3 regions of the Halobacillus ihumii genome follow, and region 1 is predicted to be linked to each of the others. Evidence: riboswitches for the same ligand, from Rfam matches in the RefSeq annotation. Region 1 holds a riboswitch; each other region holds the start of a gene.
What was found. Region 1 has a riboswitch for S-adenosylmethionine ahead of G6R08_RS13850 (methionine biosynthesis PLP-dependent protein). Riboswitches for the same ligand answer to the same signal wherever they lie in the genome.
Positions count from the first base shown of each region.

Region 2: linked by a shared signal. The riboswitch ahead of ssuE (NADPH-dependent FMN reductase) and the one ahead of G6R08_RS13850 (methionine biosynthesis PLP-dependent protein) in region 1 are both predicted to bind S-adenosylmethionine.
Region 3: linked by a shared signal. The riboswitch ahead of G6R08_RS13245 (methionine ABC transporter ATP-binding protein) and the one ahead of G6R08_RS13850 (methionine biosynthesis PLP-dependent protein) in region 1 are both predicted to bind S-adenosylmethionine.

Region 1 is NZ_CACVAO010000001.1:2,782,287-2,792,616, reverse strand. Features, by position in the region: gene G6R08_RS13860 (inorganic phosphate transporter) at 1-554, opposite strand, end outside; gene G6R08_RS13855 (phosphoadenylyl-sulfate reductase) at 551-1,285, opposite strand; SAM riboswitch class I at 1,468-1,572, opposite strand; SAM riboswitch class I at 1,943-2,051, shown strand; gene G6R08_RS13850 (methionine biosynthesis PLP-dependent protein) at 2,121-3,233, shown strand; gene G6R08_RS13845 (bifunctional homocysteine S-methyltransferase/methylenetetrahydrofolate reductase) at 3,284-5,146, shown strand; gene metH (methionine synthase) at 5,127-8,579, shown strand; gene G6R08_RS13835 (aminotransferase class I/II-fold pyridoxal phosphate-dependent enzyme) at 8,624-9,820, shown strand; gene G6R08_RS13830 (homocysteine S-methyltransferase family protein) at 9,931-10,330, shown strand, end outside.
Region 2 is NZ_CACVAO010000001.1:3,064,819-3,075,148, forward strand. Features, by position in the region: gene G6R08_RS15200 (NAD(P)/FAD-dependent oxidoreductase) at 1-582, opposite strand, end outside; gene G6R08_RS15205 (C39 family peptidase) at 704-1,531, opposite strand; gene G6R08_RS15210 (Glu/Leu/Phe/Val family dehydrogenase) at 1,736-3,112, shown strand; gene G6R08_RS15215 (amino acid ABC transporter substrate-binding protein) at 3,305-4,120, shown strand; gene G6R08_RS15220 (amino acid ABC transporter permease) at 4,104-4,805, shown strand; gene G6R08_RS15225 (amino acid ABC transporter ATP-binding protein) at 4,818-5,555, shown strand; gene G6R08_RS15230 (C45 family autoproteolytic acyltransferase/hydrolase) at 5,809-6,876, shown strand; gene ssuE (NADPH-dependent FMN reductase) at 6,948-7,493, opposite strand; SAM riboswitch class I at 7,617-7,726, opposite strand; gene G6R08_RS15240 (FadR/GntR family transcriptional regulator) at 7,934-8,629, shown strand; gene G6R08_RS15245 (Nramp family divalent metal transporter) at 8,668-9,945, shown strand; gene lhgO (L-2-hydroxyglutarate oxidase) at 9,967-10,330, shown strand, end outside.
Region 3 is NZ_CACVAO010000001.1:2,642,568-2,652,897, reverse strand. Features, by position in the region: gene G6R08_RS13265 (NAD(P)-dependent alcohol dehydrogenase) at 1-812, shown strand, start outside; gene G6R08_RS13260 (M20 family metallopeptidase) at 1,237-2,424, opposite strand; gene G6R08_RS13255 (MetQ/NlpA family ABC transporter substrate-binding protein) at 2,438-3,271, opposite strand; gene G6R08_RS13250 (methionine ABC transporter permease) at 3,287-3,949, opposite strand; gene G6R08_RS13245 (methionine ABC transporter ATP-binding protein) at 3,939-4,967, opposite strand; SAM riboswitch class I at 5,054-5,169, opposite strand; gene G6R08_RS22480 (GntR family transcriptional regulator) at 5,653-5,844, opposite strand; partial or broken gene G6R08_RS13235 (glycoside hydrolase family 32 C-terminal domain-containing protein) at 6,267-6,482, opposite strand; gene G6R08_RS13230 (hypothetical protein) at 6,549-6,971, opposite strand; gene G6R08_RS13225 (helix-turn-helix domain-containing protein) at 7,370-7,615, opposite strand; gene G6R08_RS13220 (anthranilate phosphoribosyltransferase) at 7,875-8,969, opposite strand; gene G6R08_RS13215 (sirohydrochlorin chelatase) at 9,007-9,768, opposite strand; gene cobA (uroporphyrinogen-III C-methyltransferase) at 9,787-10,330, opposite strand, start outside.

The DNA.
Region 1 (10,330 bases):
CCAGCAGCAAATGCTTCTATGAAACCAGTAATAATGAGCAAGATCGAAATCCATTTGGAAATTTGTCTATTCGCTGAATGCTTGCGCTTTTTCCTCCAGTAGTTCCCAAATAATCCAAAACAAAATGTCAGTGCAAAGGCAACAACAGGCACGATAACCCAAAAGGTAACGACGTGGATCAGATTTTCAAGGTAGAGTTGTTGTAATGAGATCCCTACCCCGACGATGGCTCCAACTGTTACTTCACTTGTTGAGAGCGGAATGCCAATCATGTTTGTGAAAAATAGTGTAATGGCCGATACAGACAAGATAATGACAGCCGCCTGAACAGTAAGCAGTTCAGAAGCGATCAGTCCCTTTCCTATCGTTTCCACTACTTCTCCACCCCACAACGCACCAAGTAAACCTCCTACGCCGCTTAGGATAAGAGCTGTTCGTTTCTTTTTGATAACTTGAGCCCCATAAGCAATCCCCATCGTTGCAGCCGAACCACTCGCTCCAACATTAAACGCGAAAAAACAGGAGACGGCCAGCCCTATTATGATCAGTGTCATGAACGAGAGTCCTTAGGAGGCCCTGTGTGGAGACCACATTCCGTCTTTTCGAATCCCTTCCATCTGGAGGAACGATCGTTAGGGTCATCTGAGGGAGCCGTACAAGGTATACAGCCAATACTTGCGTATCCCTGATCATGTAGCTCATTGTATGGAAGATTATTTGCACGGATATGCTCCCACACATCTTCCCAGGTCCAGTGAATAAGAGGACATACCTTGATCGAACGGAATCGATCATCTCTATTCACAAAATTGGTCTCACTTCTGCTGGCAGATTGCTCGCGTCTTAACCCGGAAACCCAGGCCGTCGCCCCGTTTAACGCTTCTTCAAGCGGCTTTATCTTTCTGATATAACAACATTGATCAGGATTTCGATTCCACAACTCATCGCCATGCTTACTTGCCTGTTCCTTCAAGGTTAAATCTGGCTTTTTCATCGTAATCTGCAATTCTGGAAATCTTTCTTTTATTTGATTAATAAGATCGTATGTCTCCTGAAAATGGACATCCGTATCCAGGAATACAATCGCTGCATCTTTCTTTACCTGAGAAATCAGATCAATCAATACAATTCCTTCTGCTCCAAAGCTGCACGCATAAACGATATCATCATACGAACGATAAGCCCATTTCAGCACTTGTAATGCTTCTTGTTTATGATCTGCTGTAATTTGATCTGGGAAAGGATTTTCAAATATAGAGTCATAGGTTAACACGTTATTGTTCATAGTTTAGTCCTCCTTAATAGATAACGTTACTATTTGTCAAAAGCAAAGAAAAAAGGCAGCACTGCCCACTCCAGCAAGCAGCACCGCCTCTAGTTGTCTAGTCAGCAGCAACATGATTCAATTAAAAAAATCCTCTTCTTAAACAGCAATAAGAAGAGGGTTTCAGTTACGAATTACGTCTCTTCTTATCTATCAAGCCAATAGCTTGTTGGAGTTAGCACAGTACTATGACTAGTCTGTTGCCGGGGTTTCGTCGGGCCAAGTCCCTCCACCCCTCTGGATAAGAATTTGATTTAATTTTGTTACAGGAAAATATACAACAAGTATTGTCTTCTGTCAAAGGGATTTTTCTAAAATTTGTTACTTGTGAAGTCTTAAAACCCTTTATTCATAGTGATTTAGTTGGGAATGATAAAATTTAAATTTTTTTGAAAATTACTCTTGATTCCTTGTTTTATTTCGTGTAATGTAAGTCGCAACATCATGAAATGAATAACCAACTTTTGGAATATGATTTAAATTCTTGTACTAGATCATTAGTAGAAATCATAAACTACGTTTAGACGAATTCCGCAACAATGCATAAATTTTTTCTTGAACTCAATAGTCTATTGATGTAAAGTAATGTATTAAAAATACCAAAAAATTACATAAAGATTCTTATCTAGAGAGGTGTAGGGACTGGCCCGATGAAGCCTCAGCAACCACTGGTATAACCAGACTGGTGCTAAATCCAGCAAGTTATTTAAAACTTGGAAGATAAGGAGAAGCATGAAATATTTTAAAGCCTTCTTCTTACAGAAGGCTTTTTTATTTTTTTAAAAGGAGAATGATCATGTCTACTACCTCACGTACGGAAACGAAGCTTGTTCATACAGGTAAGAACAATGAGGATGCTACAGGAACCATTAATGCACCTGTCTATTTCTCAACTGCCTATCAGCACCCTGGCATCGGCGAATCAACCGGCTTTGACTACTCAAGAACAGGTAATCCAACCAGAGCCATACTCGAACGTTCCATTGCCGAAATCGAACACGGAGAAATGGGATTCGCATTCAGTTCAGGAATGGCAGCGATCCAAACTGCACTTTCTTTATTCGCCCATCAAGATGAAATCCTTGTGTCAGAAGACCTTTATGGCGGTAGTTATCGTTTATTCGAGCATCTTTCCTCTCAATATGGTTTGACATTTCACTATTGTAACAGCCAGCATCTATCTGATTTAGAACGATACATTACTAACAAAACAAAAGCCATTTACATTGAGACACCTACAAATCCGCTTATGCATGTAGCGGATATTCCGGCTATCGCGAGAGTGGCTAGAGAACATGGACTTCTGCTGCTTGTCGATAACACCTTATATACACCGCTTCTGCAACAGCCTTTACGAGAAGGAGCCGATATTGTAATCCATAGTGCAACGAAATATTTAGGCGGTCATAACGATACTTTGGCTGGATTACTTGTCGCAAGGGACTCTGTGATTTGTGAAAAATTAGCTCTTCATCAAAATACCACCGGTGCCGTCCTCTCCCCTTTTGACTCGTGGCTGCTCATGCGGGGAATGAAAACCCTTGCCTTACGAATGGAGCGGCACGAAAAAAATGCAAAGGCGGTAGTTGCATACCTGGAGCGGCATCACGCCATTACACACGTCTTTTATCCCGGTCGAGGCGGAATGCTTTCCTTTCGACTAGCAGCTGAGCACTGCATCGATCCTTTTTTAAGAAACTTGAAAGTCATCACCTTTGCCGAGAGTCTCGGCGGAGTAGAAAGCTTTATCACCTATCCAGCAACTCAGACTCACGCCGACATACCAGAGGATAAGCGGAAAAACTATGGTGTGTGTAATCGGCTGCTGCGGTTTTCAGTTGGCATTGAAAGTATAGACGATCTGATCGCGGATCTCGATCAGACGCTGAATAAATTACAAGGGAAATAGCAGATATTTGGAATCGATCCCATACCTTAATTGAGAACAGGAGGAACAGTATGAACCTGAGAGAAGCCCTTCAAGACAAAACTGTAGTAGGCGACGGTGCTATGGGAACATTGCTTTACTCTTACGGCATTGACCAGTGCTTTGAGGAGTTAAACCTTTCCCATCCTGACGAAGTCCTGTATGTTCACCAGGCGTATGTTAATGCTGGTGCTGACATTATTCAAACGAATACATATGGAGCCAATTATATTAAACTAGCACGTTATGGGTTAGAGGATAAAGTAAAAGAAATCAATACAGCAGCTGTCAGACTAGCTAAACAAGCAGCAACAGACAATACCTATGTAGTGGGTACCATCGGAGGAATACGCGGCATTAAAAAACAAGCCGTCTCCCTGGAAGAAATCAAACGAACCTTTCGTGAGCAGCTTTACTGTTTGTTGTTTGAAGAAGTTGATGGAATTTTACTAGAAACGTTTTATGACCTGGAAGAACTTATAACCGTTTTAGAAATTGCTAGAAAAGAAACCACTCTCCCGATTATCGCCCAAGTGTCCATGCATGAACCAGGTGTACTTCAGGAAGGCACCTCCCTTGCTGAAGCTTTAGCAATCATAGAAAAAGCAGGGGCTGATGTAATTGGGGTCAATTGCAGATTGGGACCTTACCACATGGTCCAGGCATTAGAGAGTGTCCCTCTTCCAGAAAGAGCCGTACTTTCTGCCTACCCGAATGCTAGCTTGCCAGCTTACCAAGATGGCAGATTTGTTTACAAAACAGATGCGAATTATTTTAAAGCAAGTGCCCGCGCCCTTTATGAACAAGGAGCCAGACTTATAGGGGGCTGCTGCGGAACGACACCCGAGCATATTGCTGCAATTGCGAACGAAGTAAAAGGTATCAAGCCAATCGAACAGAAGAGCATTTCTATTCAGGAAAAGGCTCCGGCTTCCCCTGAAGAGCATAAAGATACTCGTCCACACCTTTACGAAATAGCTGAGCAAAGACCGTCCATTATTGTTGAGCTTGATCCACCGAAGCGTCTCTCTACCGATCGATATTTAAAAGGGGCGCAGGCGCTCCAAGAAGCTGGCGTCGATTCAGTGACATTAGCCGATAATTCACTCGCCAGCCCGAGAATTTGCAATACAGCCGTCGCCTCCATTATCAAGCAAAAATTCGATATCAATCCGTTAGTCCATATATCCTGCCGCGACCGAAACCTGATTGGTCTGCAATCCCACTTGATGGGACTGCATACACTCGGAATCACCCAGGTCCTTGCTATCACCGGAGATCCGACTAAAATCGGTGATTTTCCTGGCGCTACATCCGTCTATGACCTGTCTTCATTTGATTTGATTCATTACATCAAACAACTGAATAAAGGAATTTCATTCTCTGGAAAATCACTTGGAATAAACACGAATTTCTCCGTTGCAGCAGCTTTTAATCCAAATGTTCGAAACCTTAATCGAGCGGTTGGCCGTTTAGAAAAAAAGATCAAATATGGCGCAGATTACTTTATCAGTCAGCCAGTTTACAGTAAAGAGCAGCTGAAAGAAGTCTATGAAGCCACCAAGCATATATCAGCCCCTATTTATATTGGCATCATGCCATTGATCAGCTCGCGTAATGCGGAGTTTTTGCACAATGAAGTACCAGGAATTACGCTCTCTTCGGAGATTAGACAGCGTATGGAAGCTTGCAGCCACGACCCCGTGCTATCCCAAGCCGAAGGGATCGCCATTGCAAAATCTTTAATTGATGCTGCAATTAATTATTTTAACGGGATTTATTTAATCACACCCTTTTTACGATACGAAATCACAGAAGAACTCACTCATTATATTAAGCAGAAAACACAAACAGACAAGGAAAGGAAGGTTGTAAATGGGAGCCACATTATTTGAACAACATCTCGCAAAACGAATTCTTGTATTGGACGGAGCCATGGGAACAATGCTGCAAAATGCCGGACTTGAAGCAGAAGATTTTGGGGGAGAATCCTATGAGGGTTGTAATGAATACTTGAATATAACGGCGCCAGAAGTGCTTGAGCACATTCATGTTCAATACCTGGAGGCGGGCGCAGATATCATTGAAACAAATACATTTGGAGCAACTGATCTCGTACTCGACGAATATGAGTTAGGTCACTTAGCAGAAGAGATTAATTACAAAGCGGCACAAATCGCTAAACAGGCGGCCAGTACCTTTTCAAAAGATGGGCGTCCCCGTTTCGTAGCTGGAGCTATGGGACCAACGACCAAAACCCTCTCCGTGACAGGAGGAACAACTTTTGAAAAGTTGGCCGATTCCTATGAAGAGCAAGCAAGAGGATTGATCAAAGGTGAAGTTGACCTGCTCTTGTTAGAGACTTCCCAGGATATGCTGAATGTAAAAGCGGCCTACCTTGGAATCACTCGAGCCTTTACATCACTCCAGCAAACACTTCCTTTGATGATTTCGGGAACGATCGAACCGATGGGCACTACACTTGCAGGGCAGTCGATCGAAGCTTTTTATTTATCGCTGGAACATATGAAACCTGCTGTTGTCGGGTTAAATTGTGCAACTGGTCCGGAATTCATGCGCGATCATGTTCGTTCACTTTCAGAGCTTGCTACCACCTCTGTCAGTTGTTATCCAAATGCCGGGCTTCCTGATGAAGAAGGTCATTATCACGAAACACCTGAATCTCTAGCTATAAAGGTTGCCGGTTTTGCAGAAAAGGGTTGGCTGAATGTCGTAGGCGGCTGCTGTGGTACAACACCCGATCATACAAGAGCACTTGCAGAGGCTATAAAGGAAATCGAACCTAGAAAGGTACCCTCGTCCCATCCGCACGCTGTTTCAGGAATCGAACCGTTTATTTATGAAGATAAAAATGACCGCCCGATTCTGATTGGTGAGAGAACCAACGTAATCGGCTCCCGCAAATTCAAACGGTTGATCGCAGAAGGAAAATTTGAAGAAGCTTCGGAAATTGCCAGAGCCCAAGTGAAGAAAGGCGCCCAGGTGATTGATATTTGTCTCGCTGACCCAGATCGCGATGAAGTAGAGGATATGGAAGCATTTATGAAACAAGTCATCAATAAAGTGAAGGTCCCACTGATCATCGATTCAACTGATGTGGCCGTTATCGAAAAAGCGCTCACCTACTCGCAGGGAAAAGTGATTATCAATTCGATCAACCTTGAAGACGGCGAAGACCGCTTTAAAGAAGTCCTTCCACTCGTACATCAATACGGTGCCGCCGTCGTCGTCGGGACTATTGATGAAGAAGGAATGGCGCTTACAGCCGAGAGGAAACTTGCGATCGCCAAACGCTCTCGCAATATTTTAGTCGACGAATACGGTCTTGATGAAACGGACATTATTTTTGACCCGCTCGTCTTCCCTGTCGGAACTGGTGATGAACAATACATCGGCTCTGCTAACGAAACGATTGAGGGAATTCGTTTAATTAAGAAACAGCTGCCAAATTGCCAAACCGTTTTAGGGGTAAGTAATGTCTCCTTTGGCCTTCCCCCAGTTGGAAGGGAAGTTCTCAATGCCGTCTATCTTTATCATTGCACAAAAGCTGGACTTGATTATGCGATTGTAAATACCGAAAAGCTGGAACGATTTGCTTCTATAGCTGAAAAAGAAATTAAACAGGCTAATGACCTGCTTTTTCAAACGACTGATGGCACACTCGCATCTTTTACAGCCTTTTACCGCGGTAAGAAAAAGGAAGTCAAAGTACCAACAGCAACGATGAGTTTACCCGAACGATTGGCCCACTATGTTGTGGAAGGAACAAAGGAAGGATTACTCCCCGACCTTGAAAAGGCGCTGGAAACGTACCCTGCCCCTTTAAAAATTATCAATGGACCACTTATGGAAGGAATGGCTGAAGTTGGACGCCTATTTAACGACAATCAGCTTATTGTAGCCGAAGTTCTGCAAAGCGCTGAGGTAATGAAAACCTCAGTTGCTTTTCTTGAACCTCATATGGAAAAAGATGATACGTCCAATAAAAAAGGGAAAATCCTTCTTGCGACCGTCAAAGGCGATGTGCACGACATCGGGAAAAACCTTGTAGATATCATTCTAAGCAACAATGGATTTGAAGTAGTCGATCTCGGAATCAAAGTTACTCCGCCTGAGCTAATCAAACAAATTAATGAGGAAAAACCTGACTATATTGGATTATCAGGATTGCTCGTCAAGTCAGCGCAGCAAATGGTATTAACCGCCCAGGACCTGAAACAGCAGCGAATAAATCTGCCGATATTGGTGGGCGGCGCTGCCTTATCAAGAAAGTTTACGAATACAAAAATCGCTCCTCAATATGAAGGTACAGTCTTTTATGCAAAGGACGCTATGGACGGACTAGGCCTAGCAAACCAGCTTAGTCAAAGGGAGGAGCGAGAGCTGTTAATTCACCAGCAAAAAGAGAAACAGGCCAAAGCTATTGCGAGAGGAAGTGAGCAAACCAAGGTTCAATCAGCCACAGCCGTAGCTGATAAGCCAGTATCAAACGTTTCTAAGACCGTCCCGATTTACCAGCCGCACGATTTCGAACAGCATATTTTACGCGATTATTCCATTGCTCATATTAAACCTTTTATTAACATGCAGATGCTGATTGGTCATCACCTGGGGCTAAAAGGCAGATTTTCCAAACTATTAGAAGATGGAAATAGCAAAGCTCACCAGTTAAAAGAGGTTGTCGATGATTTACTGCTGAAGGCTGAAAAAGAAAACTGGATCCAGCCGTCCGCTCTCTACCAGTTCTTTCCCGCCCAATCTGATGGGGATGACGTAATCATTTACGATCCTGCTGCTCAAAAGACGATCCTTGAACGCTTTACTTTTCCTCGCCAATACAAGGAGCCGTATCTTTGCTTAGCAGACTATCTGCGCTCCGTATCCAGCGGGGAAATGGACTATGTTGGCTTCTTCTCGGTTACGGCCGGTAAAGGAATCAGGGAGCGATCTTTAGAGATGAAACAACAAGGGGAATATTTGAAGAGCCACGCGTTGCAAGCATTAGCTTTAGAAACGGCAGAAGGTCTAGCCGAACACATCCATCAGCTCCTGCGGGACAAATGGGGATTCCCTGACCCGACGGATTTCACGATGCAAGAACGTTTCTCAGCCAAATATCAAGGGCAACGATATTCATTCGGCTATCCGGCCTGTCCCGATTTAGACGATCAGAAAAAATTATTTCAATTGATTAGGCCAGAAAAAATCGGGATTGAATTAACTGAGGAATGCATGATGGAACCCGAAGCCTCCGTCACGGCCATGGTATTTGCCCATCCTGAAGCACGTTATTTTAACGTTCATTAAGTATTGAAAAAAGACAAGAGCCCTAAAAGGAGGAATTTTAATATATGAGTGCTTACAATGATCGAGTAGAGACGAAATTCATTCATTCTTCGGCCAGTCATGATCATACGGAACATAACACAGGTGCCGTTAACGTTCCAATTTACTTGTCATCCACCTACCATCAAAAAAGCTTTGATCAGTTTGGTCCGTATGATTACAGCAGGTCCGGCAACCCAACGCGGCAAATATTAGAAGACACCATCGCAGACTTGGAGGGAGGTCAAAGAGGGTTAGCTTTCGCATCAGGCATGGCAGCTATTTCCGCCGCCTTTATGCTTCTTTCTTCAGGGGACCATGTACTCGTATCGAAAGATGTATATGGAGGCACTTACCGCCTGATCACAGAGATACTCAATAAGTACAATATCGAACATACTTTTGTAAATATGTCCGACCTTAACGAAACGTGCAGTGCCATCCAGCCAAACACGAGAGTGCTCTATATTGAGACACCTTCAAACCCATGCCTGAATATTACCGACATCGAAGGAGTCGTTAAATTAGCTAAAGCCAATGACTGCCTAACTTTTGTTGATAACACATTTATGACACCTCTTTACCAGAATCCGCTTGAGCTGGGAGCCGATGTTGTGCTTCATAGTGCCACCAAGTTTTTATCTGGGCACAGTGACATTATCGCAGGTTTAGCCGTCACGAAGACTAAAGAGCTTGGTGAAAAATTAGCTTTTATTCAAAACTCATTTGGTTCAATCTTAGGGGTTCAGGATGCTTATCAATTAATCCAGGGCATTAAAACCCTGGGTGCGAGACTATCACATTCTTCTGAAACGGCAGAAAAAATCGCCCTGCACCTTCATCATCATCCGTTGACGGAAGACGTTTATTATCCTGGTTTATCTTTTCACGATGGATACCCCATCCATGCCAGACAATCTAAGGGATCAGGTGCCCTCCTATCCTTTCGTTTGCCAACTAAATCTGCTGCCAAAGCATTTGTGGAAAATATTCGCCTGCCGGTTTTCGCAGTAAGTCTTGGTGCAGTCGAATCGATTCTTTCTTGTCCTGCCACCATGTCACATGCAGCTATGCCGGCAAAAGAAAGAGAAACCAGAGGCATTACCGATGGGCTGCTAAGACTCTCCGTTGGATTAGAACATCCAGACGATTTAATCAAAGATATAGATCAGGCTTTTGAAGCAGCCTCACAGGTTATCAATAAAAAAGGTATTTTGTTGTAAGAGCAACTGGGGTGACCTGGAAGACTTCCATCAGCGAAGGTTACGTGCCCTATGAACTCTGCATCTTACCTATTTATATATATTAATTAAAATGGAAAGGATGTTGAACTATGAAAAGAACGTTAGAAGAGCGGCTGCAGGATGGCCCGGTGATTTGCGGGGAAGGATATTTATTTGAACTTGAAAGGCGTGGATATTTACAGGCAGGCTCGTTCGTACCTGAAGTCGCACTTGAAAATCCTCAAGCCTTAAAACAGACTTACCGTGATTATATGTTAGCAGGTTCAGATGTCGTTCTAGCTTTCACGTACAATGCACATCGTGAAAAAATGCGCATCATTGGAAAAGAAAATTTACTAGAGCCTTTAAACCGACAGGCTATTCGACTGGCAAAAGAAGTAGCGAAGGAGCATCCAGAAGAAGAAGCGCTGGTGGCAGGTAATATTTCAAATACAAACCTATTTAACCCTGAAGATCCACAATCCATAGACAGTGTACGCCATATGTTTG
Region 2 (10,330 bases), 280 kb from region 1:
CCATTCTTCTACATATCCTTGAATTTTAGAATCAAATGCTTTAAGGACTGATGCCCCGCGGTCGAGCAGTCTAATGTTAAGGTCTGGTCTGCTTTCTCTGACTTCTGAGGCGACCTCGATGCCGCTTAATCCAGCACCGACGATCGTTACTTTTCCATAAGCTTGTAAATTACCGATTGCCAGTCCGGCACTTCTTGCTTTGCCGAATGTTTGCACACTTTCGGTGAATTCTTGCGCTCCTTCAACGCCATGGTAGTTATCCTCACATCCAAGACCAAGCACTAAATAATCAAAGTCAATGGCTTCACTCGACTGTTTCATTAAAATTTGCTGATTGTCGATATCAATTTTCTCAATTTCCCCATATTCATAACTTACCTGGTCATCAGTCGGGAATTCCATACGTACATCGCGATCGGCAATCGTACCGGCAGCAATTGTGTAGAATTCCGTCTTTAAGGAGTGATAAGGATTCCGATCGACGACCGTGATATGTACATCATCAGGAAGGTTATTAGAAATTAAGTTCATTAATATTTTCAGGCCGCCGTATCCCCCGCCTAATATAACTAATCTTTTCATTGTAAACACCCACTTTTTAGAAATAGATCATATTTTTTCTGTCAATTCATCGTAACCGCTTTCGAATATTTCTATCTCAACATTACCAAAAATAATAGAAGAAAACTACAGCAAAAGCAGTTTACTTTGTTATAACGATCGCTTGGCTGCCTAATTGCTTCCAGCCTTTAATGAATTGCTCCTTGTTTACTTTCTGATTCTTTAAACCATATGGATTGTTAATATAGAAATTATTTTTATCATAGCCTGTTAGGACCACACTATGTAAGTCAAAAGTAACTTCGATTTTTCCACTTGGAGTCTCCCATGTGCGAAAACTGTTGACTGGCCCAAACGTTGACGTCACAATCACCCATACTGGAAGTCCCTGATCCAGGTAGTGGAACAACTTGTCGGGAGCGCTTCCTGTGAAATCAATTAGACGATCTCCGACATAGCTTCTGGTGGCGTCAGCAAGCGGCCCATGGTAGATCGATAAACCCGGTCCATCTTCCATATCCCCTACAAATCCTTTATTAGGGTTTCCTCTAAGTCCATTTGAATAAACCAGTGGCACGCGGTTCACTTTTTCAGCTAGTTCATTTTTCGTAACGGCTATGTCAAAATAATTAAGAATCATGGCCATACTCGTTACTTCGCATCCATTATAAAGTCTTGGCGGGTCCATTTGGTTGAGAAGGGGAACGTCAAGCGGAAAGTCGGGTATGGACGTGACTTCATTCTGTGCTGTTGATGGATCAGATGTCATGGGTTCTGGCTTGACAGTTTCTTTAGTATCAGCGGCAGGGGCGGGTGCCTCGTTTTTCTTAGATTCTGTTTCAGGATGATTTTCAGGAGTGGCCGTGTTTGATTTCTCCTCGGTGTGTTCTTCCCATTGTGCAAAAACAATTCCGTAAATACTGAGCATACTAATGAGAAGCAGGACCATAATTAAATATTTAGCACGCACAATACCTCTCCTTCACTTATTACAGTATTTATTTATTCCAAATAACACATTATCAAATTTATTAGAGAAACACTAGAAAAACTAACAAGCACAGGGATAGTTTTTACAAAATTCACTTCGAACATTCTTTTGTTTTAGAATGAATTAAAAGGGAATAGACATAGGAGAAATGACCTGTATTATTTAGAAGGAGGATTTTTTTTGATGAGTGAGAAAATAAACGTAATCGAACAATCGTTAAAAGCGCTGCTGGAAGATAAGGACTTTCTTCCCGACTTGAAAGATAAAACGAGAGATCAGGCTTTTAAGTCTTTAGTATCGATCCTTTCGACACCGAACAAGATACATAAGTCGTTCCTAAGGATTGCCCTGGAAAATGGAACGATCGTACGCATCCCTTCCTTCCGTATTCAGCACAACAATACACTTGGTCCTTATAAAGGCGGGATCCGTTTCCACCCGTCTGTGAGTGAAGATGAAGTCTCCAACCTCGCTAAGCTGATGACGCTGAAGAACGCGCTTCACGAGGTTCCTTTTGGAGGAGGAAAAGGTGGTGTAGTCATTAACCCGAAAGACTACACCCCAAAAGAATTGAATTTAATTTGTAAGAAATTTGTGCAATATAATAATGATATCCTCGGACCTGATAAAGACATTCCAGCTCCTGATGTGGGTACGGGGGATCGTGAGATGGATTGGATGATGGCAGAGTATAAGAATACTCACCCAGGCGAGCCCTATAGAGGGAGTTTTACCGGCAAGAGCATTATAAACGGAGGTTCATTAGGACGCCGGGAAGCAACGGGCAAGGGTGTTTATTTTACGTTTCGTTACATGATGCACAATTTCCTAAATGACAACAAGCAATGGCTTGAGAAAACAGACAATATATTTGCCAAAACTGCCTTAGACCATGCAGACCGCAAACTGACTATGGCTGTTCAAGGCTTTGGGAACCTTGGATCTGTCGGTGCTCTTGAGGCTTACCAGTGTAATTATTTGCAAAATCAGGTTGTGGCAGTCAGTGATCATAACGTTATGCTCTATAACTCAGACGGACTTGATATTCCCGCGTTAAACAGTTATGCCAAAGAGCATGAAGGGGAACTGCCTACGACAGAGAAAGAGCTCGCTGCTAATGATATTAAAGCGACAATCCAAAACCGGGATGATTTATTAGAACTTGATGTCGATGTGCTCATGCTCGCAGCCCTGGAGGATCAGATCCACGAACGTAATATGGATCTGATCAAGGCACGAATGATTATCGAAGGGGCGAATGCTCCTATTACAGAAGAGGCAGATGAACACCTAAGCAGCAAGGGTGTATTAATCGTGCCGGATATTCTGGCGAATGCCGGCGGGGGAATTGTTTCTTATTTAGAATGGATTCAAGGCCGTGAGACGCAATTTTATAAGGAAGAAGAAATTTACGAGCTTCTTTTTGATAAGATGCAGAAAACGATGGACACCATCCTGCCCCAGTTCTTTGGTGACCCGTTCGCGCTAAGACAGAATTGTTATATCCATTCTGTTATGAAGCTATCTACGGTGATGTATCGACAAGGCAAATTGTATTAAAATCAGCACAAACCTCTTGGATTCTGAATATAGAAATTCAAGAGGTTTTATTATGATTAATCTTTTTCCGAAGTCTGATTATACTAATGAGCGAGCTCTATTGTTGACGAAGCATGGTTCACCTTGTATGATCTTATAGGTAACTAATCCGACTTTAATAATAGGGATTGAATATTAATAGGAGGGAAATGAATGAAGAAATACGGCGCGTTACTAATAATGTCCTTATTTATACTTATTCTAGCTGCTTGCGGATCAGGCGAGTCTGACAATAGTGGAGACGAAGCAGCAAGTGATCAATCTGTACTCGATCAAATTAAAGAAAAAGGGGTCCTGACGATAGGAACAGAAGGAACCTATGCTCCATATACATTTCATAATGACCAGGGAGAACTTACTGGCTACGATGTTGAGGTGGCCCGTGAAGTTGCGAAACGGATGGGCGTTGAAGCGGAATTTAAAGAAACAAAGTGGGATGCGATGTTTGCTGGGTTAAATAGTGAACGCTTTGATATGATCGCAAACCAGGTGGGTATTAAGCCAGACCGTGAAGAGAAATACAATTTTTCAATTCCTTATACGTACACGTCCGCTGTGCTCGTAACCAATAAAAATAATGAAGAGATTAAAAGCTTTGAAGACCTTGAAGGTAAGACCTCAGCACAGTCTTTGACAAGTAATTACTCAACGATTGCTGAAAGTCATGGTGCTGAGATCGAAAGTGTAGAAGGGTTTAACCCAGCTATGCAGCTGCTTGCGAATGGGCGCGTAGATGCAACAGTAAACGATCGTCTGTCAGTGCTTGATTATTTGAATGAACAAGGGGAAAGCGCACCAGTTCAAATCGTCGATAAAAAGGAAGAGGCCTCTGAAACGGCGATGATGTTCCGTGAAAATAACCCTGAGCTTGTAAAAGCTGTTAACGAAGCGTTGAAGAGTATGAAAGAAGACGGAACCCTGACAGAAATCTCAAAAAAATGGTTTAACGAAGATGTTTCAGTTAAGTAGTATATTGCTGAGCCCGGAATCCATTGAAATCCTTAAGAACTCCTTTCTGCCCTTGTTGAAAGGAGTTCTTGCTTACACGATTCCGCTGTCCTTGCTCTCTTTTTTCATTGGACTGGTTTTAGCCGTAACTACTGCGATTTTTCGGATATCAGGAATTAAAGTGTTAAGCGGAATTGCGCGAGTATATGTCTCCATAATTCGTGGAACCCCGCTTCTTGTGCAATTATTTATCGTATTTTTCGGCCTGGGATCCTTAGGTATCGAATTCTTGAAGTTCGATCCTTTTGTAGGTGCTTTAATCGCGTTTTCCTTAAACACTGGGGCATACGCATCTGAGACGATTCGAGCTTCAATTCTATCGATTGATAAAGGCCAATGGGAGGCTTCTTCTTCGATTGGAATGTCCAATTTCCAGTCACTAAGACGCGTTATCCTCCCACAGGCTACCCGTGTTTCGATCCCGCCGTTGTCCAACTCGTTCATCGGCCTGGTGAAAGAGACATCGCTTGCTTCGACGATTTTAGTAAGTGAGATGTTTAGAAAAGCCCAGGAAATTGTGGCCACCACCTATGAACCATTGCTCGTTTATACGGAAGCAGCCGTGATTTACTGGGTGATTTGTTTCATTCTTTCACTTGTTCAAGATCAAATCGAAATACGATTAAATCGCTATGTGAAAACGTAAGGAGATTTATCTATGCTAACCATGGACCATATTTATAAACAGTTTGGAGACCTCGTTGTATTAAAGGACATCAGTCTCAATGTTGAGCAGGGTAAGGTGGTTGTCATTATCGGACCCTCGGGCTCCGGAAAAACCACGCTGCTGCGGTGCTTAAACGTGTTGGAACAACCTGAAAGCGGCTCTGTAACCATCGACCAGCAAACCCTGAACTTTACGAAGAAGCTTACGAAAAAACAAATCCGTGATTTCCGCAAGCAGTCAGGCATGGTTTTTCAAACGTATAATCTTTTTCCACACTTAAGTGTGATTCAGAACGTGATGGAAGGGCCTGTGACTGTGCAAAAAGTAGATAAAACGAAGGCGCGTGACAAGGCTGCAGAGTTGTTGACCAAAGTAGGTCTTCAGGAAAAAATGTATGAATACCCATACAAACTTTCAGGAGGACAGCAGCAGCGTGTCGGCATTGCACGGGCGATGGCAATCGATCCTAAGGTCATGCTGTTTGACGAACCAACTTCAGCCCTTGACCCTGAACTCGTCGGTGAGGTTTTGAGAGTTATGAAAGGACTTGCTAACGAAGGAAGAACAATGGTCGTTGTCACCCACGAAATGAAATTTGCGAAAGAAGTGGCCGATGAAGTGATCTTTATGGACGACGGGGTCATTGTCGAACGGGGGGCTCCTTCTGTACTGTTTGAACATCCAAAAGAACAGCGAACCCGGCAATTTCTCAATATGATCAATCAGTAGAGGCAGCTAATTTTTGGCTGCCTTTTTTAAAACACATTTCATAGGATTCGCTCATGAATTAGATAATAAGCTCACAAAAGGTGAAATCTCGCTCATGATTTTAAATAAACGCTCAGGATTGTAAACCAAGCGCTCACTTTTGCGCCTAAACGCTCACACTAATTTTTTGGAGAGAGTTCAAATCGCTTTACCGCCTAAAGCCATTAACTTAAAATAAATGGAATAAGACATACAACAAAAGAGGGATTGTACATTGAAGCCTATACATAGCGATATTTTACAATTTAGAGGGACACATTATGACTTTGGCTGCCTGCAAGGTGAGCAGCTGAAAGACTCGTTGACGGTCAGAAACCGTGAGAAGCAGTGGAACGTAAGAAAGCCCAGGTTTATGGTGGAGGAAGCAGAAGTCAAAGAGGCAATCACACGCTTTGCTCCGGGCCTCTGGGAGGAGCTCATTGGTTTAAGCGATGCCCTGGAATGGCCGATGGAGCGGGTGATGATGGAGTTCGGCGGCTACCGGGTCGATTACAAACGCTCTGGCTGCTCCATTTTGACAGGGAACGGATACATGATTCGAAATTATGATTATATGCCAAAAACCTACGAAGGCCGTTATAGTTTCTTTCAGCCAACAGACACGGGTTATGCGATTGCCGGACCTACTCAGCGCATTACGGGTCGAATGGACGGAATGAATGAAAAGGGGCTGGCGCTTGGCTACAATTTCATGCACAGAAAAAAACCCGGAGATGGATTTATCTGCTGTGCAATCGGCCGTCTCGTGTTAGAATCTTGCGCAACGGTTGAGGAAGCGGTGAACATGCTGCAGGAGATTCCCCATCGCCATTCGTTCAGCTACACCGTTTTTGACAAGAGTGATCAAACCTTTGTTGTGGAGGCTTCTCCTCGAGGCGTTAAGGTCCGTCAGGCTAACGTCTGCACGAACCACTTTGAAATCATGACGAAAGAAAACCGTAACCATCTAGTCGATTCTATGAAGCGGATGGACGCGATGAACAGCCAGCGCGATCATCTAGCCGGGGCTTATGATGCATTCCGGTTAATGAATGATACAGATAAAGGCGTATTCTCAAAACAATACAGGAATTGGGCAGGAACCATTCATACATCAGGTTACTTGCCTAAAGAAATGAAAACCTGGTTCGCGCTTGGTGGAGACGCGGAGCCGATGGAATTTGATTTCGCCAAGTGGCTTGATGGGGAAGATCTTCAGTTAGAACGGATTCATGGTGAAGTGGATACCGATATTCCGTTTGCTCATCTTGATGAAGGGGCGTATTGGACAGGAAGAAAATAACCGAGTTAATTTTATAAAAAAGAAGGGGGCACGTTCATAAGCCAATGAACGTGCCTCCTGCTTTGAGGTGCTTATAACATTAGCGGAACTTGTTTTTGAATAATTTGAAGAAAGTAAACGAGCTGTTTCTTCAAGCGTTGTTCACAATCGATATCGGTGATCGGATGGGAAGGTCTGGATTTATCAATCTGATCGTCCAGTAAATACACACCTTTTAGATTTTGTCCCTTCAACGTAGCCAGCAAAGGTTTAAGTGCATATTCTATGGCGAGTAAATGGGATTTGCTGCCGCCGCTCATAATGGGAAGAACGGGTGTATCCTTTAACACATCCTGTGGCAATAGATCGATGAGTGCTTTAAGAATGCCAGAGTAGGAGGCCTTATACACGGGTGAAGCAACGATGATTCCTTTTGCTTGCTGGATCGTTTCCGTAATTTCCTCAATCGCTTCACTGTCAAAACGGGCATAAAATAGATCCTCAGGCGAAACATTGCGGACTGAAATTTTAGTGGTAGATAACCCTTCCTCAACGACCAATCTGTCTAGATAATCTAAAACTTTTTCTGATCTTGACTGTTCTGAAGGACTTCCTGACAACAATACGATATCACTCATATAACAACTTCCTTTCCGTTAAAATCATTTAATGCACTTCGTCCAAATGTAAAAAATCTTAATCACACATATAAAAACCCTCTTTTCTGTTAATGAGAAAAGAGGGTTTGACGGTTAAATCCGCTCTTATCTCCCAAGATCTTAAATCTTGCTGGACGGAGCACCTTTCTGACAGTTGTCAGAGGTTGCTGAAGCTTCACAGGGCCAGATCCCTCAGCTTCTCTGGATAAGAATTTTTAATTTGAGTTTAATCGTAATATGAAAACACAGCTATTGTCAATGAATAATCGGAAAAAATAATAAATTCAGACATTGGTACGACTCTTCGAAGGGTTTAGAAAAGGTTCTAAATAATCATTGAATTCTGAAAAATAACCTTGTAAACTAAACTGGACCATCCACTTAGTCTGTTCAATAATTTTTTCGAAAGGGTAGAGAAGATGAAGGAGTCTCCTATCAGAAAAAAACGCGTCTATCATATGATCGTAGAACAAATTAAAAAGTGTATTAAAAGGGGGGAAGTTGTACCTGGGGAGAAAATGCCTTCAGAGAGGACGCTGGCTGCAAAGTTGTCTGTATCCAGAACATCTGTGAAAGAAGCATTTAGTGTGCTGGAGTCGTCTGGCATCGTTGAAATCAAGCAGGGCAGTGGTGTTTATCTCTTAGAAAATACGATCGAAGATATTATGAATAAACTCCGGGCTCTTATTCGTGGACAGTCGGCTAATATGGTTGAGCTTATGGAATTGCGACAGGCTGTAGAAGTGGATATTGCTTATTACGCGGCACATAGAAGAAATCAGCAGGATATTGTAGGATTGGAACAATTCTATCTTCAGCTCGAACAGGCCGTGCTAGCTAATAGTTTGGCTGCCGAAGAGGATTTAGCTTTTCACATGTACATTGCCAGGATCGCAAGAAATCAATTACTGGCTCAAGTCATGAACATGGTATCTGATCAGGTGTTAATTGGGCTAGAGGACAGCCGAGCCCGATCCCTGGATATACCGGGGCAAAGCGAACAGATATTGCAGGAACATAGGGCGATCTTTCAGTCTATCCAAGAGGGTGAACCAAGTTCTGCAAGTGCAGCGATGAGAGAACATCTTAAAAATGTAAAACAACGGTACTTATAATTTATTTTTTTGAAAACGATTACAATGGAGGGATGATTGTGAGTTCTGAAGCACATTCTCATGAGCAAATGCATACAGAGGTTCCTAAAGCTCCGACGACGATCGGGGGAAAGTTAAAAACAGTAGGACCAGGGATTGTTACCGCTGCGACAGGGGTAGGGACTGGTGATTTGGTCGCAGCTCTTGTCGCTGGAGTTTCTTTCGGGACAACTTTAATTTGGGCAATCACCATCGGAGCGATCCTCAAATTCTTTTTAACAGAAGGAATGGGGCGCTGGCAATTAGCAACAGGAAAGACAATTTTAGAAGGCTGGCGGTCGATGGGGAAATGGGCTACAGGATATTTTGGTGTTTATTCGATTCTCTGGGGATTCAGTTATGGGGCGGCAGCGATGACGACGTCCGCCTTAATGATGGTCACCATGTTTCCAATCATGCCATTATGGGCATGGGCCATCATACATGGAATTGCTGGCCTTCTCATTGTTTTGACTGGCCGGTATGACATATTTGAACGAGTGATGACGGTGTTGGTAGGAGTCATGTTCGTAACGGTAGTGGGATCAGCAGTCATGATCGCGCCAGACCTTGGAAATATACTAAGTGGAACGATCCCGCGTTTCGACAGTGGATCCTTCCTGCTTGTACTGGGATTGCTTGGCGGTGTTGGCGGTACAATCACGATGGCAGCTTATGGCTATTGGATTCGTGAGAAAAACTGGCAAGGGAAATCGTGGATTTCTATGATGAGGCTTGATACGTCAGTTGCTTATATTATAACGGCGATTTTTACTACATCACTGCTCGTGATCGGTGCCGAATTTTTATACGGGACGGGTGTTGAAATCAACGGAGAAGAAGGGCTTGTAACGTTAGGCTCGATCTTTAGTTCTGAGTTTGGGAGTGTTGCCCGCTGGTTATTTTTAATCGGTGCATGGTCGGCTGCCTTTTCCTCCTTATTGGGTGTATGGAATGGGGTTCCTTATTTATTCGCTGATTTTATGAGGCTTGTCCGTAAACAGAATCTCGATACCCCGGTATCAGAAAAAGAACCGGCTTACCGCTTTTATTTATTATGGCTGACGTTCCCTCCAATGCTGTTGCTCTTTTTTGACAAACCTGTAGGAATTGTCATTGCATATGGAGCGCTTGGGGCATTGTTTATGCCATTTTTAGCTATTTCACTATTAACGTTGTTAAATTCTAAACGTGTAGACAAAGTCTATCAGAATGGCTGGATCACCAATGCTGTATTAGTTGGGAGCTTGTTGTTGTTTGGGTATCTGGGGGCAGTGGAACTTATCAATTTGTTTTAGTAGAGGAGAGGCAGATAGATGATATATGACTATACGATAATCGGTGCTGGAATCGTCGGTTTGTCTGTAGGAGTGGAGCTGACAAAACGCTATCCGAATGCCCGGATTTTAATTGTCGAAAAAGAGGCAGCCATTTCGGTCCATCAAACGGGAAGGAATAGCGGGGTGATTCATTCGGGAATTTACTACAAACCGGGCAGTTTGAAGGCGAAACTGGCCCGTACAGGCAACCGGCAGATGGTTGGTTTTTGTAAACAGCACGGGATAGAGCATGACATGTGCGGCAAAGTGATTGTGGCTACGAATCAGGATGAGCTGCCACTGCTTGACAATCTTTATGCACGCGGTTTGGTAAATCAGTTGGATGTAGAAAAAATATCAGCTG
Region 3 (10,330 bases), 140 kb from region 1:
CAAAGTACAAGATCGGGGACCGAGTAGGGGTCGGATGTATGGTTGACTCTTGTGGCCAGTGTAAAAACTGCCGTAAAGGTGAAGAACAATACTGTCTCAAAGGAAATGTCCCTACCTATGCAGGTGTTGACAAATATGGCGAGCCAACTCAAGGTGGCTATTCTACCCACATTGTCGTAACTGAGGATTTCGTACTCAGGATTCCTGAAAGCATTGAACTAGACGCAGCAGCACCATTACTTTGTGCAGGCATTACAACATATTCTCCATTAAATCATTGGGAAGCTGGTCCAGGTAAGAAAGTAGCGGTTGTTGGAATGGGCGGTCTTGGTCATATGGCTGTAAAGATTGCACACGCTATGGATGCAGAGGTTACCGTTCTGTCACGAACTTTGAATAAAAAAGATGATGGACTGCAATTCGGCGCAAATGACTACTATAGCACCAGGGATCCTGAGACCTTTGATAAGCTGTCCGGTACGTTTGATCTCATCATTAACACGGTAAGTGCAAAAATTGACCTTGATGCTTATCTCTCCTTGTTAAATCTCGGGGGATCCCTGGTAAATGTCGGTGCCCCTGCAGAACCATTGGAAGTAAATGTGTTTTCTCTTATCGGTCACCGTCGTTCCTTTGCAGGTTCAATGATTGGGGGCATACGTGAGACTCAGGAAATGCTGAATTTCTGTGCAGAACACAGCATTACTCCTAAAATTGAAGTAATTTCAGCGGATGAAATCGACGAAGCCTACGAACGAGTAATAGCTTCCGATGTAAAATATCGTTTTGTAATTGATGTAAGTACAATGTAAGTGGGTTTTAGAAACTTTCAATAAGGATACCAGTACCATACAAGCATAGGTTTGAGACCAAGAAAGTCTCCATATTAAATTGTTTACAATTTACCTTTAAAAACAAATGTAAAACTTCTAATATAAATCCCGTTCCTTTAAGAAAAAGGACGGGATTTTAGCGAACTCTGACTTCTGATAATCTTATATGAATTAACCATCTAGCTCAATCAGCATTGATGTTCATTTGATAATCCACACTACCTGTAGAAAGAAAAAAGACGCCCCTCTCTTTTGTCGAGGTGGTCGTCTTTGACTTGTTGCTTCTCTGCTTAGTAACGGTTCCTTAGAAGTGTTCTTTCACTTCTCCATTTTATAATTGCTGGCCTAATTGGTTACTTTATGAATTATTGATACTCTTCCCCTTTAATAAAAGGTAAAACTCCTACAAATCATTATATTCGTTTTTAACTTCCTGCAATAACTCTGGACTTTGTAATAATTCCAAACCAGTTAAAGCCAGTGCCTTTGCTCCTTTTAATAGTGCTTGGTCCCCTTTTTTCGAACGAGCTGCTTCTCTAAACTCATTAGTATGTGCTACAAGATCATCATTACCGATTTTTATATAAGGATGGATCGTCGGGACCACATGACTAATGTTACCTGCATCTGTGGATCCTAAGCCTTTGCTCATTAAATAATAATCTTCCCCCAATTCTTCAATCTTCTCCTTAAATATAACGTCGAATCGTGGTGTAACTTTAAAGTTATCTACCCCATTTTGTATTCTGGTCATCTTATAAGTTGCTCCAGTTGCTGTGGTAGCTCCCTCCGCTACTCTTTCTACTTTAGCAGTTAATAGATCACAAGATTCACGAGTCGCTGCTCTTATGAAAAATCGGGCTCTTGCATAATCCGGTACTATGTTTGGTGCTTGTCCTCCGTCTAAAATCACACCATGAATACGTACGTCTTCAGTGACGTGCTGACGTAGAGCATTGATGCCGTTGAATAATTGGATGACAGCGTCTAAGGCATTTATCCCGTCCTCCGGGTTACTGGCTGCATGTGCTGATTGACCAAAGAATTCGAAATCTACTGGATCTACTGCCAAGGTCGGTGCTGATCCGGATGTTTTTCCTAGGGGATGGACCATCATACATGCATCCAGCTCTTGAACAAGTCCATGACGCACAAATGTACCTTTAGCACTGCCATTAGGTCCACCTTCCTCTGCAGGCGTCCCGAGGACCACCACTTCCCCACCAGTATCTTCAATCACTTCCCCTAAAGCAATCGCTGCTGCAATAGAAGTCGTACCGATAATATTATGACCACATGCATGCCCTAATCCCGGCAGCGCATCATATTCTGCTAAATATCCAATTTTAGCACCGGGTTTAGAAGAGACTTTTCTAGCCAAGAAGGCGGTCTCATGTTCTGGAATTTTTCTGTCGATATTAAAACCTGCATTTTCTAATAAAGATGCTAACAGACCCGATGCAAAAAATTCCTCATTACCTATCTCAGGATGAGCATGGATATTATGACTTGTATTTAAATAGCTTTCTTTTTCACCTTCAATGGACTGGATAATTTGGTCCTGTAAATCTTGCTCTGTTGTCAGAGTCATAGAAAGCTCTCCCTTACCATCCGATTTTCTCTAACGGAACAAATGTTGGAATTAAAGAATCATTAAACACTTCACGAATATGTTGCGCTACATCTTCTTCTTGATAAAGGTCGACAATCTTTTGATACACTTCTTTATCTGCTTCATCTGATTGAGCTGCAATAATATTGATATATGGCTGGGCCGTCTCGTCTTCAATGAAAATAGCGTCATCTACTGGTACAAATCCTGCCTCAACGGCTACCCCATTGTTAATAATAGAAGCCGCTACATCGGGTAGTACGCGAGGGGTTTGGGCAGCTGCAATGGGTTCAAATTTTAAGTTCTTAGGGTTCTCAACGATTTTATCCAATGACCCAATTCCGTCAAAGTCTTCAGGAAGCCCGATTAATCCTGCTTTTTCTAATAGAAGTAACGCACGTCCCATGTTTGTCGCCTCTTTTGGCAGGGCAATGGAACTACCCTCTGGAATATTTTTTACGTCCTTATATTTTTCAGAGTAGATCCCCATAGGAGCAATAATGGTTGTTGCAATGGGCTCAAGATCCAAATTGCGTTCTTTAATAAAGGAATTAAAGTAAGAGACCGTTTGAAAGGCATTTAAATCAATATCGCCGGCAGCAAGTGCCAAATTAGGGCGCACATAATCAGAAAATTCAACGAGCTCAATTTTGATTCCTTCTTCGGCCGCTTTCTCTTTCACCTTTTCCCAAATGGGAACACCGGACCCATTCAATCCAACTTTAACAACTTCATCGGTGCCTGTAGCCCCGCTTTCTTTATTACATGCAGCAAGTAACGTTCCTACTGCTAAGATTATTCCGAGTAGTACGGTCAATTTTTTCATTATAAATCCTCCCGTTTATTGTCTTTTCATTTTTTTGGATAATATGTTTCCTATTGTTTGGACTACTTGCACAATGAGTACGAGTAGAAGGACCGTAATGATCATAATGTCTGTTTCAAAACGCTGGTAACCATAGGCTATTGCTAAGTCACCGAGGCCTCCGCCCCCAACAAAACCAGCCATCGCGGATGCCCCAACTAATCCGATCGTTGCAATCGTTAAATTCAACATGATTGAACTTAGTGCTTCGGGCAAGTACACACGAAAAATAATTTGCCATGGAGAAGCTCCCATAGCTTCTGCGGCTTCTATGACTCCTGGCTTCACTTCTAACAAGCTACTTTCTACTAACCTTGCAATATAAGGACCTGAGAATAAGACGAGTGGCACCACAGCAGCTGCCGTCCCTATTGATGTCCCGACTATAAATCTAGTTAATGGCAAAATAGCAACAAGTAGTATAATGAAAGGAATCGAACGGAAAAAGTTTATAATTATGCTTAACCCTTTAAAAAATGCGCTATTCTGAATAAGTCCACCTCGTCGTGTAACGACGAGCGCAATTCCTAGTGGAACTCCAATAAGTGTTGCTGCAACTAACGAAATGCCTACCATGATTAAAGTTTCGCTAGTTGCTTGTAAAATCCGGGGCCAAAATTCTGCTAACTCAACCTGCATCGGCTTCTACCTCCTGTACGGTTACTGTTCGTTGAATATAATCTAGTGCTCTCAAGATCTCCTTATCATCGCCTTGCAATTCCACAACTAACTGCCCAAATGGGATGCCTTGAAGTTCGGTAATTTGCCCAAACAATACATTTACTTCTACTTGATAACTTTTAGTGACTTGTGAAAAAATCGGCTGACTGGCCTTTTCTTTTACAAAAGTTACACGATAGACATGTCGTCCTCCACCACGCTCTTCAATTCCTGAAAGTATAGAGGCCGGAATATCACTTTCCATCACTGAATTGACAAAGTTTTTAGTCGTTGGGTGTTGAGGATTAGAGAATAGGTCAAAAATAGAACCTTCCTCAATTACACGGCCACTTTCCATGACAGCAATGCGATCACAAACCTCGCGAACCGCATTCATTTCATGTGTAATCATCAATATCGTAAGGTTATATTCATCTCGAACTCTTTTAAGCAATTGAAGAATGGACCTCGTTGTTTCTGGATCAAGTGCTGACGTGGCTTCATCACATAGTAAAATATCAGGGGAAGTAGCCAGTGCACGGGCGATACCCACTCGTTGTTTCTGGCCGCCAGATAATTCATCAGGATATTGATGTGCCTTGTCTGAAAGGCCTACAAATTCCAATATCTCTTCAACTCTAGCTTTAACCTTTTTCTTCGGAGTTCCTGAAATAATTAAAGGAAAAGCAACATTATGTAGAACTGTTTTAGATTCTAATAAGTTGAAGTGTTGAAAAATCATCCCAATGCGCTTGCGCACTTTCCTTAGACCTGGTTTTGATAACTGTGACAAATCCTCACCATCTACTAATATACTCCCTTCAGAAGGTCTTTCTAAAAGGTTTACCAATCGAACGAGTGTACTTTTCCCAGCTCCGCTGAACCCAATAACCCCAAATATCTCACCTTTATCAATGGTTAGGTTCACTCGATCAACTGCTCGCAAATCATTCCCATTATGTTGATAAACTTTCGAAACCTCATCAAACTGGATCATTTCTTATCCCCCTTATTTAACACGAAAAAGCCCCTCTTCTCGAAAAATTAGAAGAGGGGCTTTCAAACTTAATAGAAAACCGGCTCTCCTCATCTTTCAAGTGCACATGCACCTGCTGGAATTGGCACAGTTTCTAATGAACTTCATTAGTCCCGCTGCCGAGGTTTCAAAGGGCCAGTCCCTCCACCTCTCTAGATAAGAAGATAAGCTTATTATTTTTTAAATGATGTGAATTATCATAATATAGACAAAGTCTTTTGTCAATCCATGTATTTCCTACATCATGCCGCCCATACATCATTAGGTTTTTCGAGACTTTTCCACCCTCCATTTAAATGCGAATCTTTAAAACTGAAACTATTAAAATAGAACGTGCGTTCGCACACCTTCGTAAGGTTGTTTTTCCTCGTTACTTTTCTTGTTACCTTTTAAAAAGTCACATCTTTTTGACACCAAACTCCCCCACCACTTTCGATAGAGAAGAAAATTGATTGTAGCAACTTGAGATCCGGGAAACGGAGGATTTATTTTATGGGAATACATATCGAGATATATAGCTTTTATGGAGAACGGGGGGTTTACGAGCGTACGATAATTATTACGGTTGGTTTCCTTCGTTCTAAAACAAAATAAAAAGTAATTAAGAAATATAGAAAATGAATAAAATGTGATTTTAACGTGAGCATTATGTGGTCAAAAATAACAAGCCTAGTGCCTCTCTTGCAGGTGACCGACTAGCATTATATGTTTTTGCAATATAATTTCCGGAAACCGTTTCACCCGGTTTCAATTCACCCCCTATAATCTCAAATCGCATTTGACTAGCAGTCTCCTTTCCCTTCGAAGAACAAGGCAGACGGTCAATTGGAAATCGCATTATTCTCACCTCACTTTCTTTTGTATACGTTGTATTTAAGTGGGTTGTACTACAAACAACTTAATTTGTAAACGGTTTTTTTCTTTTCCTCTCTAAGGATAATACTTTCATTTCCATGTAGAAAGAAACAATGGTAAAAAGCCCTCAAAAATGAAAGCTCAAATGAATGAAACATCGACCCTTCTTGATACCAAACCCCTATACTTTAATAATAAAGGTAGGAAGAATTCTTATGTCGAGAAAATTTGATCAGGGCTGCTGGTTGTCCAATATTTAAAGACAGACTATAGATGAAGGGAAAAACTCAGTTTATTAAACGTAATCATAAAATTAACTAAAATGTATTTTTCTGCTATGGACTCTGCACAACCCACAACCTATTCCCTCCTATTAGCATATTTTGAAAACATAGAAGGGAGGTTTTATTTATGGATGGAACCCATATGTTTAATTTCTACATGTTCAAAAGTTGCCATTCCCCCTTCGGAGAAAAGGGTGATTCCTTGGTCATCCTTTGGGGGAAAGATCCGATTGGATTTAACAAATTTCCCATCATCGATAAACACCTCAATATTTGTTTTATCAACTAATATCTTCAGATGAACACTATTTTTATTATTATCGAAGGGTGCCCAGCTTTAGATATTCCATTTTTTTACAAATAGAGGGCTTAGCGTTGTAAAAACATCATTTATTGAATTCCCCTATTTACTACGCATGACCAATTGAATAGGAACAAACCCGTCAAGTATATAGTGATCAGATCTATCACCATATACGACCGCACAAACGTTTTGAAAACCTTCCTTTTTCGATTGAATCAAATGTATAGTATCATGGAAAAGGTTTTCTCCTAGCATATCTTTACTAACATGATCCACATATAGACGATCACACGACTTTATTTGTTCAACTTCAGTGATAAATTCATCAACGGTGAATTTGTTTAGGTGATTATCTTGGAATTCTATTAATTCTTTAGTATATAATTTTTTCTCGTGATTAGAATATCCCTCAATACCATCGACAAAAACTACATTCAAACCCTTATTGGCATCATTCAGCGCCCATTTTCTTAACATGACGGACTTTCCACTTCCAGTTTCACCGATAATTTGTTGCTTCATGATAAACTCTCCTTTTGGATAACAAACATTTCTATGAATGCTAGGGGGCTCGTTGTCTAACCGCTCTTTAAGAATTTCCACTTTGGGCTTTATTATAACCTTATCGTCTCACACAAGGGTCTCCATGGGGTCTTTAATCTTGATATACATTGTTCTACGCGATAACCATCTTTGATTTTTTGAACTGGTTGCCCGTTTGAAGAGAAAGTGAAGCAAATAGAGGATAGGATGGATGAAGTACTCAAATATATGGTCTGCTACTCACACCAAGGCTAAAGGAAAAGAGGCCCCCCTTAGAGAAAAAACCATCCATAAGGACAGCTCCTTTTGTCAGAGTCTTTCTTGGGTTTTGGATGGCCCTTCCATCACTTCCTTGAATTCCAGGAGATAAACTTACCCTATGCAGAAATGTCCGTTGTCTCCTGTACGCTTGCTCCGATTTGGATTAACTTCGAACCGAGCTTGTATATCTTTTGTTCTCCCACAGTTAAAATTTGTCTAGCCTCCATTGTCTGGTGAAGGTGAAATGTGCTACTCCGGGGCAAAGACAGACTGGTAGCAATTTCTTTAGGTGTTAACCCTTCAGGGAAATCCTTTAATAAATCCAGGATACGAATAACACGATCAGCCGATTTAACTGTCATTTTTCTACCTCCTCTAAAAGAATTAATTTTTACGTGTGAATCTTAGCAAAATAAAATCTTCTCTTCAATTGTGCATTCATTTGTGCACTCATTATTTTATATCTCTTTGCTGATTTAATAGGCCTTTTCTCTAGTCACCGGATAAAAGAGATTTTTTGGTCAAATCCTCCACAAAAAAGAGATAATAGTATTTACATATAATTCTTTTCGGTACGTACATAAACCAACGAAACAGAAAAATCATCAATTTTCTGGAGTGTTACACTATTCCTCCTACATGAATCATGCTGTAATCAAGAATATGGGCAGGTTCTACCGTTTGACTGCTACCTTTCCATAAATCAAGTTGCTTTATCCCATTTCCACTTGACAACTGCTCTTCAGCTATTTCTATTCCCTCCTTGATAGTTGGAGAGACTCCAAATAGGTAGTATCTCAACCCAGTGTTTAAAAGTACTTGGTTATAGTAATAAGTCAATTGCCTATTCCTTTCACCGCTTAGGAGAGAAAGGGTTATTTCAACTTGCTTTTCAGCTGATAATTTGTCATGTTCGTTGGATTTATCCAGTAACCCAAATTCATCAGGATTAATGACCTTTGACTTTTGAGAATCAGGAGTAAGCTCAAATAAGAAGCTGTTTCTATGGACAGGGAGATCCTCAGAACCTTCAACACCTTGAAGGACAAACACCTTTTCGTAGGAAAGACCATGAAGAAGAGGAACAATCTTATGAATAGCTGTCCGATGAAATGCCCCCATCATTAGATTCTTGGCTTGAGAAAGGTTTAACAATTTCTCTGAAGTATTTAATAGTGTTCGAACACCTATATCCTCGCGAATAGACCGCACCTCACTTAAAAAGGGGGAGAATTTTTCTGTGCAGGCAAATCCAAGCCCTGTTTCTTCGATTTTTGAAACTATGGTATGTTTGGAATTATTCACTTCTACACCTAGTTGTTCAATAATTTCTTTTAAGGAAATCCCGTATTTTGGCGGCAGAGAGTCACTACTGTGCAAAAAGACGGGCAAGCCTTTCTCGGCCAATAATATAGAAACCGGTATAGTAGCTATGAATGAGTTTCTCCCATTATAAGGACCAGCGAAATCTATAATTTGCCCTGTGATCTTTTCTTGAAGCGGAATCATTTCAGATTCCTTCCTTAATGCGTGTACAAATGCTAACAACTCATCAGGTGATTCAGTTTTCAAACGTTGAGCGATAAGAAATGCAGAAATTTGAGCACTTGTCGCCTTTCCATTAATCATATCATTTGCGACCTCTAGACATTCTTGATAGGTAAGATCTCTCCAGCCACGTTTTCCTCGAGCCACTTCTTTTAACCAGTTCTGCAAAATAGACTCTCCTCCATTCATTAACTATTAACTCACACTAGCCTATGTGGTTTAAAAAGTATCTTTCTGATTTCACGGCTTCATCTACCCTTACACTTAATAGACGGAATAGATTGGGATGGCCCCTTAAATAGTCACAAAGAACAACTTGTTGGTCGTTTCTAAGCTGTAAGTCATTAACAAATTCTTTTATATGAGTGACTAAAGTTCCGATGAATAATAAGTATGGGATAATTAAGAGGTTTGCTGGTCCATTGTCAACAAAGTCTTTTGCCTTTGTTTCAAAGTGTGGGGTCGCCGCCGCTAAGAAACAACACTCTATGGAGCGGACATTCAATCTTTCGTCCAAAAGTCGGGCAATCATCTGAATATCTCGAACCGCATTCCGATCGCTGCTACCTCTGCCTACAAGAAGAATATCCATATCACCTGTAATCTTTTTTTTCTCCTTTATTTTATCTACCAGTACATCAACCATCATCCGATGAACCCCTAGCGGACCTCCGTATGTAAAGGTGACTTCCGGGTAAACTCGACTCGCTCTTTCAAGGACTTGAGGTATATCTTTTTTGGCGTGAGAAGCACTTAATAACAAGAGGGGAATCACAGCGATCCTTGTCGCCCCTCTTAATACACATTGTTTCACACCACGCATAATATCAGGGTTTGAAAGTTCAAGGAAACAGTATTCTTGAATTGGAACTACCACTGTTTTCATTGCTTCTCTCATAAATTGTATAGATTCTTCCACAGCTTCTTTCCTTCTGCTTCCATGTCCAACGTACAGGACAGCTTGCATAAGAATCACTCCATTTTATCAAGCTTCAATTACATTGCTTTCATTCATACCTATATTCATAATCTTTAACTGTTGTAAACGTTCTCGGAAGCGTACGACTTCACCAACAACAATTATAGCTGGGTTACTGACTCCTGAATCTTCAACTACGTCAACAATATTCGCCAGCGTTCCAGTGACTACCCGCTGCAGTTTGGTTGTTCCCTGCTGTATAATGGCAACGGGAGTTTCCGGATTCTTATTTAGCAGCAACTGTTCACATATATAAGGGAGATTACTGATCCCCATATATATGGCTAGGGTGTCGATATTTTCAGAAAGACTCTGCCAATCTATTTCCTTGTTATTACACCGATGCCCTGCTACCACAGCAAAGGAACTTCCCACGTTTCTATGGGTAATTGGAATATCAGCATAAGCAGGTGCTGCAATTCCAGAAGTGATTCCCGGGACTACCTCGCATGAAATCCCATGTTTCGCTAGCACTTCTACCTCTTCAGCTCCCCGACCGAATACGAAAGGATCTCCTCCCTTTAACCGGATCACCGTTTTCCCCTGCCTG